DNA from 2 places in the Dehalobacter sp. MCB1 genome. Region 2 is predicted to be linked to the other one. Evidence: predicted binding sites of a transcription regulator. Region 2 holds the regulator's gene; the other holds the start of a gene.
What was found. The regulator HrcA, encoded in region 2, represses chaperone genes, less so after heat shock. The targets are predictions, from matches to a motif close to TGTTAGCACTCNNNNNNNNNGAGTGCTAACA.
Positions count from the first base shown of each region.

Region 1: a site for HrcA is predicted at 2,864-2,894, ahead of groES (co-chaperone GroES). Genes of this name have one in related genera too.

Region 1 covers NZ_LXPC01000004.1:112,360-118,012, forward strand. The annotation lists gene A7K50_RS02760 (hypothetical protein) at 128-346, opposite strand; gene groL (chaperonin GroEL) at 822-2,456, opposite strand; gene groES (co-chaperone GroES) at 2,530-2,814, opposite strand; gene A7K50_RS02780 (P-II family nitrogen regulator) at 3,077-3,412, opposite strand; gene A7K50_RS02785 (molybdenum cofactor guanylyltransferase) at 3,431-4,048, opposite strand; gene A7K50_RS02790 (CoA-disulfide reductase) at 4,246-5,653, opposite strand, start outside.
Region 2 covers NZ_LXPC01000013.1:56,754-62,406, forward strand. The annotation lists gene lepA (translation elongation factor 4) at 1-232, shown strand, start outside; gene hemW (radical SAM family heme chaperone HemW) at 378-1,715, shown strand; gene hrcA (heat-inducible transcriptional repressor HrcA) at 1,841-2,890, shown strand; gene grpE (nucleotide exchange factor GrpE) at 2,912-3,487, shown strand; gene dnaK (molecular chaperone DnaK) at 3,579-5,438, shown strand.

The sequences.
Region 1 (5,653 bases), on a different contig from region 2:
CCTACAAATCAAACTACTTTTTACACCAAGCAATATGGTTGCTTTACCCATCTATAGGGAGAATTCCTTATAGATTTTTTGTTCACAATGTTATTTTATGAGATTGATTAACCATTTATGATAAGAATCATACAAAGACCATTGATTTAAGATGATCAAGGACACTTTCACAAGTGGCATACATGACTGGCCTTTGCATAGATTGTTCTTTGAAAACAATAAAGCCCCCCTTATCCAGGGAGGCATAGCAGACAGTTAAATTTTCTTTAAAATTTTTCTCAGTAAACGAATAATCTCTAAGATAAGCAAAATAAGGATAATTGTTAAGATTACTAACATTATTCATCCCCCCTTTTTTATCTACAATATTTTATGTTCAAGCTACTTGGTTTGTCCTAAATTAAAGCAAAAAAGAAAGACAACCAGGTACGGTTGCTCCCACCAATTACAATATATATTTTTGGTCAAGAGACTGAATCAGTTTACTGAACAGCCGGAATTGATCATTCTCGAAGAAGTTATCATACGGTAGCAAAACACCTAAAAGAACGAACGTTTCATAAGTCTCTTCCGATGATCATGGAACGATTTGGCCATAAAGATGATGAGCAACTAGACTCGTATATATGCATGTTACTAAAACAATGAAAAAAGAGGCTTCTCAAAAGTTCAGTGAACTGATGAAAAACCTCTGATTCTTTCATACTCCCCTACGGTATTATTTTTTTGTCTAGAAATGTTACCGTTTCGTTACCGCAGGGGTATGATAAGCGATATTGTCGCTTTGATTTTGGCTTATATTAAAGGCATATGGTTTTCGCCTACATCATGCCGCCCATGCCGCCCATACCACCCATGCCGCCCATGGCAGCTGCCGGATTTTCTTTCTCAGGCAGGTCGCATACGAGGCACTCTGTAGTTAAGAGCATGGCGGAGATCGAAGCTGCATGCTGCAGAGCCGAACGGGTTACTTTCGCCGGGTCAACGATACCGGCAGCGATCATATCTTCATATACTTCAGTCATCGCGTTGAAGCCTACACCTCTAGCGCTGTTGCGGACTTTTTCCACAACGACGGAACCCTCGAGACCAGCATTATTAGCAATCTGTCTGACAGGCTCTTCCAGTGCTTTACGGATAATAGCCACTCCGGTTTTCTGATCGCCGGATACATCAACGTTATCAAGTGCAGCAAGTGCATCCAGATAAGTTGTACCACCGCCTGCAACAATACCTTCTTCGACTGCGGCACGCGTAGCTGCCAGAGCGTCCTCAATGCGCAGTTTCTTTTCTTTCATTTCAGTTTCGGTAGCTGCTCCAACCTGGATGACGGCAACACCCCCGGCCAGTTTAGCCAGACGTTCCTGGAGTTTTTCTTTGTCATAGTCGGAGGTTGTTTCTTCAATCATCTTCTTGATGGATTCAACACGGGCACTGATAGCCTGTTGGTCGCCGTTGCCATCAACGATGGTCGTTTCTTCCTTGGTTATTTTGACCTGACGGCAGCGTCCGAGCATATCCAACGAAGTATTTTCTAGTTTGAGGCCGAGGTCTTCAGTAATGACCTGTCCGCCGGTCAGAACAGCAATGTCTTCGAGCATTGCTTTACGGCGGTCTCCAAATCCAGGAGCCTTGACGCCTACGGCAGTAAAGGTTCCACGAAGCTTATTGACAATCAGGGTAGCCATAGCTTCGCCTTCCAGATCTTCAGCGATGATCAGGAGCGGTCTGCCGGCCTGAACTACTTTTTCCAGAACAGGAAGGATATCTGCAATTGCACTGATCTTCTTGTCGGTGATCAGGATGAACGGATCGTTTAAGATAGCTTCCATTTTATCGGTATCGGTAATCATATAGGCGGAAACATACCCGCGGTCAAACTGCATTCCTTCAACAACTTCCAGTTCAGTGGTCATGCCTTTGGCTTCTTCAACAGTGATAACACCGTCTTTGCCGACTTTTTCCATAGCCTCGGCAATCAGACTGCCGATGGTGGTGTCGGAAGCGGAAATCGAAGCAACCTGAGCTATGGCTTCTTTGCTTTCCACAGTCTTGGCATTCGCTTTAACGTCAGCAACAATCGCTTCTACAGCTTTTTCAATACCACGTTTGATCTCCATAGGATTGGCGCCTGCAGCAACGTTCTTCAGACCTTCACGAATGATGGCCTGAGCCAGAACGGTCGCTGTGGTCGTGCCGTCGCCAGCTACATCGTTCGTCTTGGTAGCAACTTCTTTAACAAGCTGTGCTCCCATATTTTCAAACGGGTCTTCCAGATCAATATCTCTGGCGATCGTTACACCATCATTGGTGATCAGCGGAGAACCAAATTTTTTATCCAAAACAACATTGCGTCCTTTTGGTCCCAAGGTAACGCGGACAGCTTCCGCAAGCTTATTGACACCACGCTCCATGGCATGGCGAGCATCTTCGTTAAAAATGATTTGTTTAGCCACCTAAATGTTCCTCCTTTAATTCTATCGGAAAATACTTTCAAATGTTATCTGATAAGTAATACTGGACTGTTACTTAACCAATGACTGCCTGAATATCAGCTTCTCTTAAAATCAAATATTCGTTGCCGTCATATTTGACTTCAGTGCCGGCATATTTAGAATAAATCACGCGGTCACCGACATTAACTTCCATTGGAATTCTTTCCCCTTTTTCAACTTTTCCAGGACCTACAGCAATCACTTCGCCTTCCTGAGGCTTTTCTTTTGCGGTGTCAGGCATAATGATCCCGCTCTTGGTTCTTTCCTCAGACGGAACCGCTTTAATAATTACCCTGTCAGCCAACGGTTTGAGTTTCATAAAATAATTTCCCTCCTTGAAACCTTTATATTTTTATATTCCGCTTTATTGTTAGCACTCAATCAAGATGAGTGCTAATACCTAGGTATAATAATATGCAACGTCTGGTAGTATTGCAACCCCATCCACGCATAATTACGACCAATTAGAATTGTTTATCACTTATTTTCTTCATCAATCTTTAAATTACTATAACGCCTAATAAATACGTTATATAGAATAACCGTAATTTTCCTTATTTATTCATTATTATTAGCAGATTTCAATCAAGAAAATTTTCACCGGTACGGATCCGGCGGAAGTCTTCAACAGGGGTCACCCAGATGACACCATCGCCAAATCTACCGGTTAGAGCATTCTCCCTGATGGTTTCCTGAACACTTTCACTTTCCGAGTCATTAACAATAATTTCGAGTTTGACTTTAGGAAGTAGCCGGACGGATACTTCCGTTCCGCGGTAAACCTCGGTAATATTCCCTTTCTGCCTTCCCCAACCAAGAACCTGAGATACGGTAATCCCGCTGATTCCCAAATTACTGAGTGCCTTTTCCACTTGGTCAAGTTTATTGCTGCGAATCACTGCCTCAATCTTTTTCATTCCGACCTCCCCAAAGCATTATTGTATTTTTTGTAAAATGAGATCCCACTCCTGAGGCGTATTGACATTCAAGAAACTTTCCTCAATCACTTCCTTCAGCGTACTGCCTTCCATCTCCTCAGAAATATTCACGATCTTATGCCTGCATTCATCAGCAATATCAAAGAGACGCAGTTTGTCCTCTTTAATCCGTTTCTCCACAACTTTAAACACATTTTTGTGGTAAAAGGCGTGCAGCGGATGCAGTCTGTCCCGAACATACGGGAAGACCAACTTATAATCCTCAATTCGTTCATAAATATAGGCAATGGCTTGACTGCTCAAGAACGGCATATCACAGGCAGCCACGAAGACGTAGTCATACTTGGCCACCGGGAGGACGGAATACAGCCCGCCCATCGGCCCTTTACCTTTGATTTGGTCGGCAACCACCTGATAACTGTATCCCGAATATTGTTCAGACTCCCTACAGCTGATCAGGACCTCGCTGCAGATACTGTCCAGCACTTCCAAATTTCTTTCCAGAAGTGGTTTTCCGCCTATCTCAAGAAATGCCTTATTCCGGCCCATTCTTTTACTTTCTCCTCCGGTAAAGAGCACTCCTGTGATCTCCAGCTTTTTCTTTTCCACGCGCATCTTCCTTCAGACATATTTGAACCTTACGATTTAGACGTTGCCTGTAAAATACCTCTAAATACTTGTGAACCCTAAAATAATTATGATGGTATATCTGGTACTAGGTCTGTACTTAATAATCTATCATATTTTCAGTGGAGATTACAAAACTATTTTACTGAAAGTTGGAAGATCCTTGAAACCAACTATTTTATGTTTTAGAAAAACAGGTTCAAGTTTGATTCCTCAGCCTTGGCAAGCATTGTGGCAACACCGCCGATTTCCACTCCATCGATCAGTTCTTCCTTCTTGATGCCCATCACATCCATCGACATGGAGCAGGCTACAAGCTTAATACCCATTTTCATCGCGTTGTGCAGCAGTTCTTCCAGACTATCAACATTTTTCTTTTTCATAACATGCTTGATCATTTTCGCACCCATGCCACCCATATTCATATTGGAGATAGGCAGTTTTCTGGGTCCGCGGGGCATCATAATGCCAAAGGCTTTCGCCAGAGAATCCTTGCTTACCTTAGGTGCGTCATATTTTTTAAGAATATTCAGCCCCCAGAATGTGAAGAACATCGTTACGTCCTTACCCATGGATGCTGCGCCGGTCGCAATGATAAATGAGGCAAGGGCCTTATCCATATTCTGCTCGAATACAATCAGCGTTGCACCTCTGGGTTTTTCCTCCACCGCAACATTTACCTGCGGCTGGCCAACAGGCTTCACGCTTCCTTTGCGCAGATAGACCTTCAAATAATCTCCGTTTAATTCTGTTTTCAGTAGCGTATTGCCTGTCTTGCTGCACCAGAACTCAATATCCCTTGCAAATCCGGGATCCGTAACCAAGATCTCCAGAACCTGGCCATCTTCTAGCACCTTCATATTTTCAAATACCAGTTTAATTGGTCCGGGGCACTGCAGACCGCAACAATCGATCACTTTATCCGCTGTGATTTTAGCCTCCGGGGATTCGGTGAAAGCTTTTCCGGTATCATCAACTTTTACCGTTCCTTTATCCTTTTTTTCAACCGCCCAGTAAACACTGGTATACGTCCGGAAACCTCCGTCAAGGTTGATCGGGTCATAACCATGCTGCTCTAGGATTCTAGCCGCAATATATCCCCTGAGGCCGACCTGGCACGTCAGGTAGACCGGCTTGTCTTTCGGCAACTCTCCAAGCCTCTTTCTGAGCTCCGGAAGCGGGATATTGATTGACCCGTTGATCTTGCCCAGTTCTACTTCTTCTGGCTGTCTCACATCAACCAGAATATTTCCGGCAGCGACGATGTCGTCGATTTCATGGTATTGAACAGTCTTGACCATATGATCCAGCAAATTGGCCGCAGCATACCCAATCATATTGACCGGGTCTTTTCCTGAAGAATAAGGCGGTGCATAGGCCAGTTCCAAATCCTGCAGGTCATAAACAGTTAAATTGCCTTTGATAGCCGTCGCGATTACGTCAATTCTCTTTTCTGCACCCTTACGCCCGACGGCCTGCGCGCCAAGTATTTTTCCGTCTTCAGTGAAGACCATCTTCATATCAAGCACCGTCGAACCTGGATAGTATCCGGCATGGGAATTCGGGTGAATATGAATGACCCTATAAGGTATT
Region 2 (5,653 bases):
GCGGCAGATGTTTGAAATCCCTGTCCAGGCTGTCATCGGGACCAAGGTCATTGCTAGAGAGAATATCCGGGCCATGCGTAAGGATGTTCTAGCTAAATGTTACGGCGGTGACATTTCCCGGAAACGCAAACTACTGGAAAAACAAAAAGAAGGCAAGAAACGCATGAAACAAGTCGGCAACGTGGAAATACCCCAGGACGCTTTCATGGCAGTGCTCAAAATGGACGATTGATTTTTGATTTGAATCGCATTTGACCCTAGGCATCTCTCCTGCGCCGCCACCGTGCTTTGCTTGGCGCTCACCATCCCATTACGGTGACTCAGTCTGCAGCCGGAGAATGTAAAATGTTAAAGATCGCTGTATTAGGTGATTAGGTATGACTTCTTTATATGTTCATGTTCCGTTTTGCGTAAAAAAATGTTCCTACTGCGCATTCTATTCGGTTCCTTATACTGTGCCCATTATCGCGGACAGTAGAATATCCGGTGGTGCAGATAGGGCTGACCATAGGTTATTATCAGACCCGGCCTCAGATTTGGTCTCCGTCTATTTGTGCGGACTGGAGCGGGAGCTTGAGTTGCGAGCTAAGGAAGCCTCCCAAGGGGTTTCTTCTCTTTTTATTGGAGGCGGAACGCCCACAGTTCTGGATGTCACTCAGCTTGAACGACTGCTCAGTTTGATTTGTCGGTATTATTTTAAGGCCCCGAACCGGACAGACTCGACAGACATATCCGATCCGTTAAGGAATCCCCTTATCCATACTTCCTGGACCGGTCAAGTCATAGAAAAAACAATTGAGTGTAATCCCGGCACACTCGACCGAGAAAAATTGATGCTCTGCCGAACGTACGGAATCAACCGGATATCGCTCGGCGCTCAGAGCTTTAATGACCGCCTGCTGAAAAGTATCGACAGAATCCATACCGCGGAAGATATTCACAGGAGCGTCGCCCTTGTCAGACAATCGGGGATAGACAACCTGAATCTTGACCTGATTTTTGGACTTCCAGGACAGAAAATGGGACATTGGCAGGATACACTCCGCCAGGCCATTACGTTGTCGCCGGAACACCTTTCACTCTATGCACTTACGCTTGAGGAAGATACCCCACTGCATAAAGAATATGCATGCAGTCAGGCAGGCAGTTCGGACTGCAAAGAAACCTTGGATGACTCGAACAGCCGGAGACGCCTGAATCGTCTGCCGGATGACGACTTACAAGCTGATATGTACGAATGGGCGGTTTCTTATCTTCAAAGCTTCGGTTATGGCCGCTATGAAGTTTCCAACTTTGCGAGGCCTGGTTTTGAATGCAAACATAACCAGTCTTATTGGCGAGGGCAGGATTATATCGGTCTTGGACCGGGGGCAGTTTCGTGTCTGCACAACGCTAGAACCAGGAATAGGGAGGATATCGCGGGGTATGCGCGGATACTGGAATCAGGACTAAGGCCTCTGGACCCCTCGGCAAACGAAGTGCTGACCAGAGAACAGAAGATCTCCGAATTTATGATGCTGGGGCTGCGGATGGCGGACGGAATTGACATCGCAGAATTTGCCGCCAAATTTCAAACCGAAATTCAGGATATTTATGGACGAATTTTGCAAAACTATATCGATAAGGATATTTTCTTGCTTGCCGAAGGTAGATTGAAAATTAATCCTGCCTGTTTTTTCGTTCTCAACGCGGTTCTGGTGGATTTTATGCTGTAGTTGAATTGTATACTATTCGATGATGATTCCTCTTGACATTATTTTACCTTCATGCTAAATTATGTTCAGATGATTAGCACTCACCTTGATAGAGTGCTAACAAATCAATCGGAGGTGGCACTTTGATGGAAATGGATGAAAGAAAACACAAGATTTTAAAAGCGATTGTGCAGGACTATATTGCCACCGCGGAGCCCGTCGGTTCCAGAACCATTTCCAAAAAGTTTGAGCTGGGGGTGTCTCCGGCGACGATCCGCAATGAGATGGCAGATCTCGAAGAGTTGGGACTTATTGAACAGCCCCATACATCTGCAGGAAGAATTCCTTCCGACTCGGGCTATCGCTATTATGTCGATTATTTGATGGACCCTTTAAGTCTGAACCACGATGAAAAGAAAAATATCAACCAGGAGATCACCAGCAGACTCAGCGAAGTGCAGGAAGTCATCGAATACACCGGAAAGCTTATTTCCCAGGTGACGAACCTGACTAGTATTGTACTTGGACCAAAAAGCCGAAACGGTATTCTGAAGAATTTGCATTTTCTTCCCTACGAGCAAGGGAAGGCTATCATGGTAACCGTAAAAGAGAATGGTTCAGTAGAGAATAATATTGTCGATATCGGTCCGGATACAAGCCCGGAGGAACTTCAGGTTCTGGCGAATCTCTTTAACCAGAAAATGAGCGGAACTAGGGTACAGGATCTGAAAAAAGGCCTGATCAACGAAATATACAGTGAGCTCTCCAGAAAACGCCGCATTATTGATGGAATGATGGGTATTCTGGAAAGAATGTTTGATGATAAGGATGGAGAGTCTGAAGAACGGGTCTACCTTGGCGGGACATTAAATATGCTTGATCAGCCTGAATTCAGGGATATCAATAAAGTTCGAAGTCTCTTTTCCGTATTTGAGGAGAACAATAAGCTGAAGGAGCTTCTAAGTCATGATCAAAAGGGATTAAGTATCATGATCGGAGCGGAAAATGCTGACCAGGTATTTAAAAACTGCAGTATTATATCTGCAACCTACCAGATTAACGGGAAACAGATTGGTTCAGTAGGCGTTTTGGGTCCAACCAGAATGGATTACGGCAAAGCGATCGCGATTGTAGACTATATGACAAACAGTTTGACCGAATTGCTGACGGAGAGGCACCGGAGGACCCGGACTTAGATCAAGAAGGGAGGCAACTGCGTGAACAAAGAAAAAACAAATCAAGCGTCTGCAAACGCTCAGGAAGATAAAGAAAACCAGAACATCGGGCAGGAGAGTGAAGAATGCCTGACTGAGGACATTGATTCTATCGATCATTTGCAGCGCCTGCGTGAGGAAATTGAAGAGCATAAGTCCAAAGCGGAAGACTATTATACCCAAATGCAAAGACTGAAAGCTGAATTTGACAATTTCCGCAAAAGAACCCAGAAGGAAAAAGAAGACACTGCCCGGTATGCTTCGGAAAAAGTTATTCATTCCCTGCTGCCGGTCCTGGATAATTTTGAAAGAGCGATTGTTTCCAGTCAAAAAAACAACGATTTTGAGGCGTTATCCCAGGGTGTCGAAATGATCGAAAGAATGTTTCTGAAAGTCCTGGAAGATGAGGGGCTCAAAATTATTGAAACAGTCGGCCAGGAATTTGATCCAAATCTCCATGAAGCCCTGCTGAAAGAAGAATCTGACCAGCCGGAGAATATGATTCTGGAAGAATTCCAAAAGGGATATTATCTGAAGGATAAAGTGATCAGGCCCAGCCGGGTCAAAGTTTCAGGCTGATCGTGTTAAGCTAAATCTCAGTCTGATCAAAGAGCATATAAGTTGAAAGAAACAAAAAATACGATATGAGAATTTGCAAGGAGGAAATCAAATGGGTAAAGTAATCGGTATTGACTTAGGAACCACTAACTCTTGTGTTGCAGTGCTTGAAGGCGGCGAACCTGTTGTAATCCCGAATCCTGAAGGAGCGCGCATTACCCCTTCAGTCGTCGGCTTCTCCAAGAATGGCGAGAAACTGGTAGGGCAGGTGGCCAAACGCCAGGCTGTTTCCAATCCGGACAATACGGTTAGTTCGATTAAGCGTCATATGGGCACGAACTATAAAGTGACTTTGATGGATAAATCCTATACACCGCAGGAAGTATCTGCGATGATTCTGCAGAAACTCAAAGCTGATGCGGAAGCTTATCTGGGGTCTTCAGTCACCCAGGCTGTCATCACCGTTCCGGCGTATTTTACTGATGCCCAGCGTCAGGCTACCAAAGATGCCGGCACGATCGCCGGTCTCGAAGTTCTGCGTATTATCAACGAGCCTACTGCAGCAGCACTGGCTTATGGACTTGACAAAGAGCATGATCAGACCGTACTTGTTTACGACCTTGGCGGCGGAACATTTGACGTCTCAATTCTCGAACTGAGTCAGGGAATGGTCGAAGTGAAAGCGACTAACGGGAATAACCTTCTTGGCGGTGATGACTTTGACCAGCGTTTAATGGATTACATTATTGCCGAATTTAAAAAGAGCAATGGTGTTGATCTTGCCAAAGACCGGATGGCCCTGCAGCGTCTGAAGGAAGCCGCTGAAAAAGCCAAAATTGAGCTTTCCGGTGTCGCCCAGACGAATATTAATCTGCCGTTTATCACGATGTCCGCTGAAGGACCGCTTCATCTGGATATGAATATCACGCGCGCCAAATTTGAAGAGCTTGTAGCAGACTTGATCGAAAAAACAATGGGACCTACCCGTCAGGCTATGGAAGACGCCAAGCTTTCCTTCAATGAAATTGATCAGGTCATTCTTGTCGGGGGATCCAGCAGAATCCCGGCAGTCCAGGAGGCCATTAAGAGAATCAGCGGCAAGGAACCGCATAAAGGTGTTAATCCGGATGAAGTCGTTGCGCTCGGCGCGGCTATCCAGGGCGGGGTCTTGGCTGGTGAAATGAAAGATATTGTTCTAGTCGACGTTGCTCCGCTTTCCCTCGGAATTGAGACCCTGGGCGGCGTATTCACCAGGATCATTGACCGGAATACGACCATTCCGACTACCAAATCCCAGGTTTTCTCCACTGCAGCCGACAGCCAGACTTCGGTAGATATCCATGTGCTTCAGGGTGAGCGCGAAATGGCTGCTTACAATAAGACACTCGGCCGCTTCCAACTTTCCGGAATTCCGCCTGCCCCAAGAGGTGTACCGCAGATCGAAGTCAAATTTGACATTGATGTAAACGGTATTGTACACGTTTCGGCGAAAGATATGGCAACCGGTAACGAACAGAAGGTAACCATTACCGCTTCAACCGGCTTAAGCAAAGACGAAATCGAAAAGATGCGTCAGGATGCCGAGGCCAATGCTGAGAAAGACAAACAGGCAAGGGAACTGATTGATGCCAGAAACCAAGCAGATTCACTCGCGTACCAGGCTGAAAAGACCCTGAAGGACTTCGAAGGCAAAGGCGACACCGCCGAACGGGATGCGATCAAGAAGGCTGCTGAAGAACTTAGAGCTACGACAGGCAGCGATAATGTTCAGGAAATTAATGCAAGATCCGAAGCACTGACCAAAATCCTGTATCCGTTTGTGGAAAAAATGTATCAGCAGCAGGGAGCACCCGGTGCAGGTCCACAGGGACCGGGCGCTGGACCAAACCCAGGTCAGCAGGATACCGGAGCCGGCAAGGCAGATGACAATGTTGTCGATGCTGAATATACCGAAGTGGACAAGGATAAATAAACAGAATCAGTATGAATCAGATAATTGTTTGATCGATTGATTATGAAGAGTCCGCAGATAATAACGATATTGAAACACAAAAAGTACCGGTATTTAGCCTCAAAGCTAAATACCGGTACAACGCGCCTTGAATCTTAACATATTAATAATAATGGTAGTATAATGATACATTAGAAAGAGTCTATAGGTAGGTAAGAGGGTCTAAGGGTGCAGCG